2 regions of the Paenibacillus sp. FSL H8-0034 genome follow, and region 2 is predicted to be linked to the other one. Evidence: riboswitches for the same ligand, from Rfam matches in the RefSeq annotation. Region 2 holds a riboswitch; the other holds the start of a gene.
The links. A riboswitch is a leader RNA that binds a small molecule or an ion and turns the genes downstream of it on or off. The one in region 2 is predicted to bind cyclic di-GMP.
Positions count from the first base shown of each region.

Region 1 (4,218 bases), 5.1 Mb from region 2:
GGATCCATCTCTGAGCCCTTGATTCCGAGCGGATAGCCACTGCCATCTTCCCGTTCATGGTGCTGCAAAGCGACGAGAGCAGCTCGTTCATCCACTTCCGGCTGACGCATCAAGCACGCGTAGCCAAGCTCCGGATGAAGCTTCATTTGTTCATATTCCTCACTGAGCAAGCGACCGGGCTTCTGCAAAATTGCCGGTGAAATAAACAGCTTGCCCACATCATGCAGCATCCCAGCCATTGCCAGGCGCGGGATTTCATCCTCGGGCAGCTTCATCCAGCGTCCAATCATCGCAGCCATCATTGCGACGCCCGCACTATGTCGGTACGTATAATCATCTACCCGCTGTATCGTGAGCATAAATCCGATAATTCCAAAATCCTTGGACAGGTCACAAAGCGTAGGCAGTATGGTTTGCTTGATTTTCTCGAATGGAATGTTCCCACTGTGCTCAATTTCCGAGAAAATCTGTTTGACTTCCATGACCGATTGATCCATAATCTGCTCCATCTCGTCGAATGCCGGTTCCAGATCCTCCGGACTGAGGTGAATACAGTGTTGCGACAGCAAGCGGCTTGACTTCTCATTCAGCAGTGTCGATGCGGGAAGCAGCAGGGCGCTTTGGGATGTATAAATATTTTTGTTAATTCGCCGACCCTTAAACACATCGAAAGCATTCAATTTCTTCTTAGATATGACTTTTCCCCCTCTTTAACCGTCATGGGTCAGATTAACTTTCGCACAGCATTCACTGATTTTCTTACAGTTAAGAAGTTCGAAGCTGCCGCATGATCCAGACCTTGTCTATGGTCTGATTCTCGATCACATCCACTACATCCACACAGAAGCTATCGACACATACGCGCCCCGAATACATTTTGCGAAGCATGATCTTGTCTTTCGCTTTCAATTGCGACAAGGAGCCCGTGACACCCCCAATAATAGAAGCCGATATCATGCCGTTCGCCTCCAGTCGGGATCCCCTGCACACCGCATCATTGTGATAAAAAATAATGTTGTCTGTTGATCGGAGATCGCTTTGCAGCACACCCTCCTTGCGGATCATAATATCTCCTTGCGACAGCAGTGTAGAAAGATGACATTGACCGATATCAATTTTTATGTTGGTTTCCTTCATGTTGTCGATTTTTTCGACGGTTTGCTTCAGATCATTGAGCAGACTCAGCCATAACGCTTCGGACCCCTGCGAATACACCTTGGATACATCGCTGAACATTTCCAGCTTATCCATCAAATACTGCCAGGCTTCATGATCCTGCGCCGGTACGCTATGGACAAGGACAAGCAGCTTATGGATCAGCTTCGGAATTTCCTTGAATTTATTATCTACCAGCAATTTGACAACTTGTCCAAAAGCAGCATTTTGACCTTTCTGCCTGACCTGATCGGTTAGCAGCTTGGCGGCTTCCATCAGCTGCACCAGCTGCACAGACAATGCCTGCGAGTCCTCCTGAATACGAACGACCTTTTCACCGCAGTAGCCTGCACACAGCTTGCTTTTCACAACATTGCCTTTTACAATAATACTTCCCGTAGCGGTCAATACGGCTCCGTACACACAGCCAACCACATAAATTGTACCGAGCGCTTCAATCGTCATATTTTCCGTAACATCGCCATACACCATTACGTCACCTGAGAAAACAATATTCCCCGTGCTTAGGTTCACGTCACCCGAAACAATGTAAGCGGTTGAAATATCCAAGTACAAGGTATGGGTACCCGTTACCCGCGGCCTACCCTCCCTCATCGCGATAAAAGTATCACCTTGTTGTTCCACATGTTCCCTGGCTATAACGTTTACATCCTGCGGCTTGGGGGGAATCACCAATTGACGGTGCACATTGTAGCCTGTAATACCTTCGACAGCCTTGATTTTTTTGGCAATAACCTGACCTTTGCGAACTGAAGGAATCTTCAGCGAGTTCCGATAATCCATTCCACCGCCGACCTCCATGAAGCCCCTTTCTACCGCTTCAGTGAAAAACAGCTCCATACGCGCATCCTCACCCGGAACGGGATAGCTGCCTTGTGCAACGAGAACAGGCTTAAAGGTCGGCTCCTGCAGCTCCTGATATATACTCCCGATATCCAGATTGTATGAAATCGATAACTGGGAAAGCTCCTGAGTCACCTCAGCCAGCTCCAATTTGCGGATCAGCTTTCCTGCTTCCCGATCCAGCTCAAGCGTCACTTTAGTGGCCGGCTCTGTGTTTTTCAATCTGGGTTGAACAAGCTGTGTATGGCGTACAATCAGGAATACTTTCATCTGATCCTCGGATACAAGAATCTGGAACAAGGGTTCATGTTCAGCCTTCCATTCCATTCGTTCTTTGCCCTTAACGGCATAAGGACCTTCTACCAACTCACCGTCAATGATCAGGCTTATCGGATAGCTGGCTTCGATAACAGGAAGTGCACCCTTCGCCGTATCCACTTGAACATGAATGTGATCGTTGTGGACCCAAATCCAATTATGCTCATCATTACCGCCTTCAGAAGCCCTTATCGGCTTGGAGGAGGATGTATCCACTTTGGGAATCGCTGACGACGGTTGGGACAGTTTCATGATCTCAGTTTCTTTGATAGGAATCGTCATTCTCGTCTTCCTTTCCATTATCCGGATTCACAAAAAAAGACACCTTCCCCAAGTAACGGGAAAGATGTCTCATCTCACTAAGCTCATCCGTATTCTCCCATTTTCGGTGGCATGGCGACCATAGAAATATCTTTAGGTCCATTGCTTTGCGTCCTTGCCTTTCAGCAAGTTTGCCTTTATCGTATGTGAGTGATTATTGCAAAAAATGTAAAAATATAGATTTATTCCATTAGAACTAAATGCCTGTAACAAATGGCCAAGACTAATTCGTAAGTACCATGAAATCGATAATTATATGACTAAATAGTAACATTCTTACATCACTTTTACAATTGATTTCTACTTATATCGGGATTTTTTTGTCGATTTCATGCGATAAAATGGAAGTTCCTAAGAGCTCCTGTCGAATCCCTGGAAACCATTAGTGGAATTGTTCACGAATCCTCCATACCTTCAAGCTCCGCCATCGTTGGCAGAGCAGCAAACACACCACGACGCGTAGTTGTCATAGCACCTGCTTTATTGGCAAAAGAAAAAATAGAGCGTACCTGCTCCTCGTCATTAAATATGGTTTCGATTTGCTCTGCAGTCGCTCCACACTCCGCAAGCTTGAGCAGCATCGCACCGACAAAGCTGTCACCAGCGCCTGAGGGATCTACCGATTTGACACGAATACCGGGAACCGAAGTCATGGCCTGGCGTGTAACCACACAGCAGCCGTATTCGCCAAGCGTCACGACAATTACCTTTGCCCCCATATCCAGCAGCTGCTGGACGGCTTCCGCAGGTTCCAGACCCGTAAGGGCGGCTGCGTCCTTCTCATTGATCTTCACGATATCGGCCGTCCCGATATGGTTCCGCAGGTCCTGCCGCATCGTTTCTTCATCCGGCCATAAAATAGCACTCGAATTGGGACAGCAGCAGGTCAGACCGCCTGCCGCCTTGATTCGACGTGCTGCTGCCAAGGCTGAGGTCTGTGAGCGCCCTTCACTCAGAGGCGCAGAACCATAATGATACACGGCAACGTCATCCAGCCAGGTCTCATCGAACTCCGCCCTCTTCAGTTTGTTACCGTTCACCCTTGTCTCTCCGTCAGCATCGAGCTTGGTTCCAGACTTATTATCGTCAGGGTCCTCGCTCCACTCCGTCCATGCCAGACTCGCCGTATCTGTACCGACGAGCGCAGCCTCAACCCCGGCAGCCTCCAGCTCGCTGCGCAAATACGTACCGGACTCGTCGCTCCCGATCTTTCCTATATAACGGGAATCGCCGCCAAGCTTTGCTATTGCCGCCGCCACATAAGCAGGTGTTCCTCCACTTGCAGTCTGGCTGCAGAAGGCCGCCCCATCTGATTGCTCCTGTTCCTCCAGCCTATATCCCGTCAATAACTCTCCGTAACAAACTATTTTTTTGGGCCTCAATGTAAACATACAGATGCGCACCCTCCAATATTACTTTTTCCATAAATTAATTAGGTCTTAAGAACCTTTTGTTCATATAATCATAGCACAAATTGCTACCAGAGGTACAAGACATTCCTCGCCTCTTGATGTTCATAAATCCTCCACAAGATGAGTAGTGACCACATTGACAACCGAC
Region 1 covers NZ_JBBOBS010000001.1:1,062,095-1,066,312, reverse strand. Annotated here, with positions in the region: gene NST47_RS04945 (HD-GYP domain-containing protein) at 1-680, opposite strand, end outside; gene NST47_RS04940 (FapA family protein) at 766-2,619, opposite strand; cyclic di-GMP riboswitch class I at 2,722-2,804, opposite strand; gene NST47_RS04935 (PfkB family carbohydrate kinase) at 3,054-4,049, opposite strand.
Region 1: linked by a shared signal. The riboswitch ahead of NST47_RS04940 (FapA family protein) and the one ahead of NST47_RS27675 (Spo0E family sporulation regulatory protein-aspartic acid phosphatase) in region 2 are both predicted to bind cyclic di-GMP.

Region 2 (4,218 bases):
ATTCGATAGGGGTTTCTATAGCAAGGGGCTCGACGGGTTGTGCGCGTTTTTTTCTTCTTAATAATAAGAAAATGACAGCGGCAATCAGGATTACAACAACCGCTACCAGGATCGATACATTCACCATGTTCGGGGTTTTAAGGTCCAGCTTGACTTCATTATTGGCTCCTGCCAGCAGATCCCATTGATAGGTCTTGCCATCGTCCAGTACTCTGGATGCATTTTGCTGCTCCGCTTTATCCGGTAGTGTCAGCGTGAATTTTAAATCGATCTGACTGATCATCATTTTTTGCAAGCCCATCGTATCATTGGCATCGGCTTTCATGCTGCTTAAATCAAAATTACCTATCACATGATTGGTATTAAAGATGAAGCCTTTATCAACTGTCATGTCAATCTTGTTTTCGGCGTTGATATTGCCTTGATTGACACCGACATTTTTAATTTCCTTAACATCCTTAACATGTTTTTTGGCTTGTACACCTTGGTAATCTCCATCTTTATACTGCGAGACCTGATAGCCATCCGTTTCAAAATTCTTTTTTAATTCACCTAACATATCCGTCTTATTTGCACTATTCATACTCATTAATCCGATTAGCTGAGAGCTTAAGGCTAATTTGTAATCCAACTCTGCAGACTGATCCCGGTTCACCGTTACATGAAAATCCCCTTTAACACAACCGCTTAACAAAATGATAACAGAACTCAATATTACGAATAACAGCCATTTTTTGTTCATATGTACCCCACATATCTATTATTTCACAACATTAACCATTATATAGCGCCGATTACTATTTAGGAAGCCAAATAGTAAAAATTTGAGGATGACCCTGATATTTTATGTCCAGACGCCGAAATGGTAGTCAGTAACCACCTCCCGAGTTGATTGGGAGGTGGTTAGGTCACTACTTTAAAATGTTCTTAAAATAATAACAAGCAGAATATAGAGAACCAGAATAACAGCTGTAGTAGTTCCAAGACCATAACCTGCACAACTTGCACAGCTTCCGCCAACTCCGAGTGCACCCATGTTGATCCCTCCTCGCGCCTTGTATAGTGCATGTTATGAATGTCAGCGGATACGTGATTGGACAGATGCAAAAATGGGTAATAGCCATTGAAAAGAGCAAGTCCTCCCAATATTAAACTTCTTTAAATAAAGGAAATAGTATGATAATAAATGACAAAAAATTCAATAAAAACGCAAATAATGTCGAAGATTTAGTGCTTTAATTCTATAAAAAATAGCGATATTTGTAGTATAATAGAATCGCATACGCAATATCGAAAAAGGCAAAGCCATTGAAAAATGGGGACGCAAAACTATTAGGGGCTAAAGTCAATTCGACTATGCCAGCCAGTTACCGAAATACTCTCTTTTTCAAAACCAAAGGAGGAATGTGTATGGAGCTTACTAAAAGTCGACAGCTTCAAAAAGTAAGATTGGTTTTGCTTGTTGCAGAGATTGAGGCCTTAAAAAATTGCATGGTCAATGTGTATGATCAAACGGAAAGTTTACATGACCCTCTCTTGGTCCAACTTAGTGTAATGCTTGATCGAAAATTGAATAAATTTATTAAATATCAAAATTAAATACTTATAAATGCTAGAGCTGTAGACATGCAGCTCTTTTTTTGATGCCATTTAATGAGCGTGTGCTAAGGGTCTATGTGCCTTTATGGAGTTAGTTTTCTGATGATGGTTTGTAAAACAGGTATGATTTTATGGATAGCTTCTTTTTGTAATGCATAACCGGATTCATAACGATTTGAGTTCAGTACACCTGTGTTCGCATCAAAGCTATGGATCATTTCTTGAGTTCCGTTAGTTATATCTTGATAGGCCGACATTAGTTGTACGTGCTCGACTAAAAATAGATCAGGCACATTTAATGCTAAAATCTCATGTTGACAATGCACCAATGAAATTAACTCTTCCTTTAAATTCAGAATGCGTTTATCGGGATCCCATTTCTTATCAGGATGTTCATACAGCTCTTTGACGAACTTGCTTGCAGGCTGTATCGAAGCGTTAATCTTTATAATGATTTGAGCATAGTCGATGGGGTTTAGATCAGAAGTGTCATCCATTTTTCTTCCTCCTTTGCATAGTAATATTTTAACATCTAGTTATATGGAATAAAAAGGTAATTGAGCACATCCTGCTAAAGTTTGATAGGGATTCGTCATATCAATTATGCCCTAAGCCGGATTAATTTCTTGCGCCTGTATGTCATGAGAGGTATTATTACGTGAAAGAGTGTTCGGGGAGTGGACAAGGAATATGAACAACTTGCGGATAAAATGGGGAGAGCGGGTTTTCTCTAGCAGTCGGAGGTTTCAGTACTTGGCTTTCATCAAGTATGTACTGTGGTGGTTAGTGGTGGCGGGTGTAGTGGGCGTTATGACGGGCTCAGCCTCGGCGCTATTTCTGTTAAGTCTGGATACGGCTACAAGTTTGCGATATGAGCATCCGTGGCTGTTATATTTACTGCCCCTTGGCGGTGCGTTAGTCAGCTGGATGTATCATGCCTATGGCAGCAGCAGTATAAAAGGCAATAATCTGATTTTAGAGCAAATTCATGATGGACGTGAAACGATACCATTGCGTATGGCTCCTTTTGTGCTGATCGGCACGGTGTTGACGCATTTGTTCGGCGGTTCGGCAGGCCGTGAAGGGACGGCGGTTCAAATGGGTGGCAGCTTGTCCGAGTATCTGGGAAAGCTGCTGCGTATTCATCCGGAGGACCGTAAAATTTTGCTAATGTGCGGTATCAGCGCAGGCTTCGGATCGGTGTTCGGTACCCCGCTTGCCGGGGCTGTCTTTGGTATGGAGGTGTTAATCATCGGTCTGATCAGCTATGAAGCTTTACTTCCATGCCTGATTGCAAGTTTGGTTGGACATGCGGTGACGTTAGGATGGGGAGTGACGCACGCTCATTACTCGATGGGGCAAGTGCCGCCGCTCAGTGCGGTCGTACTGCTGAAGGTTGCGGCCGCGGCGATCCTATTTGGCTTGACAAGCCGGCTGTTCAGTGAGCTAACCCATAAGCTGAAAGCTACATTTACACGACTATTCAAAAATACTGCATTAAAATCCTTTGTCGGCGGTTGTATGATCATCGTGCTGACATTGGCTATCGGGTCAAGGGATTATCTCGGACTGGGATTACCGCTGCTCAATGACTCCTTTCATGAAACAACGGCATCTTTCGCTTTTTTATGGAAGCTGATTTTCACGTCGATTACGCTCGGAGCTGGTTTCCAGGGTGGAGAGGTGACGCCGTTGTTTGTGATAGGTGCAACTTTGGGGAATACGCTGGGTACTCTATTGCAGCTGCATGGTCCATTTTTGGCGGGAATTGGCTTAATTGCCGTGTTTAGCGGAGCAACGAATACTCCGATCGCTTGCTTTCTGCTGGGTATTGAGCTGTTTGGCTCCGAGGCGGCAATCTACATGTTTGTTGCTGTTGTGATCAGTTATTTATGCTCTGGACATACGGGCATTTACACGGCTCAGAGGTTGAAAGTTGCGAAGGGACGCAGGCTTCAAGATATAGATGAACATACAACGCTTGGCACTTTAAAGTCCAAGCAATAAAGAGTGACGTTGTTCTATGCTAATTTCCAAAAAGCCCCGCTCGGAATTGGATATCCGGTGCGGGGCTTTCTCTGTTAACCAATAGGTATGAGTTTTTTTTCCTTGTCCTCTTCTTTAGTTTCATTTTCGATAGAATTTACATTCGAAGTATCTGCAGTTTTCGAAGCTGCTTGTTCAACTGCCGGTTTCGCTATTTTTTCTGTTGAATCTTGGCTGCTTTCTTTGACGGCTGCTGTCTGTGGAAGCTGCTCCTGCTCCGGGTCGGTGGCTTCAAGCTCACTCAATTTATGAAGATTAGCGACAACCTCCTCTTCACTTAAGACCTCATCAGCTCGACCTGAACCAAGTTCTTCGATATCTCCAAGATCTCCGAGATCTCCGAGATCTCCAATCTGAAATCGGTTCACTTCTTTAAATAACTTTTGCGATAACAGCATCATGTCATCGGCTTGTGATGCAATTTGCTGAATGGCTGCATTTTGCTGGATAGATGACGAGGTAACCTCTTCAACGCCTGCTGCTGTTTCCTGAGCGATGGCTGCAACGATTTGTACAGAATCAATCAGGCTTTCATTTTTCTTCTGGGCAAGGCCAATTTGGGTCTGAATCTGG
Region 2 covers NZ_JBBOBS010000001.1:6,127,748-6,131,965, reverse strand. Annotated here, with positions in the region: gene NST47_RS27685 (DUF3153 domain-containing protein) at 1-742, opposite strand, end outside; gene NST47_RS27680 (sporulation protein YjcZ) at 917-1,036, opposite strand; cyclic di-GMP riboswitch class I at 1,289-1,375, shown strand; gene NST47_RS27675 (Spo0E family sporulation regulatory protein-aspartic acid phosphatase) at 1,411-1,599, shown strand; gene NST47_RS27670 (hypothetical protein) at 1,683-2,096, opposite strand; gene NST47_RS27665 (voltage-gated chloride channel family protein) at 2,290-3,606, shown strand; gene NST47_RS27660 (methyl-accepting chemotaxis protein) at 3,681-4,218, opposite strand, start outside.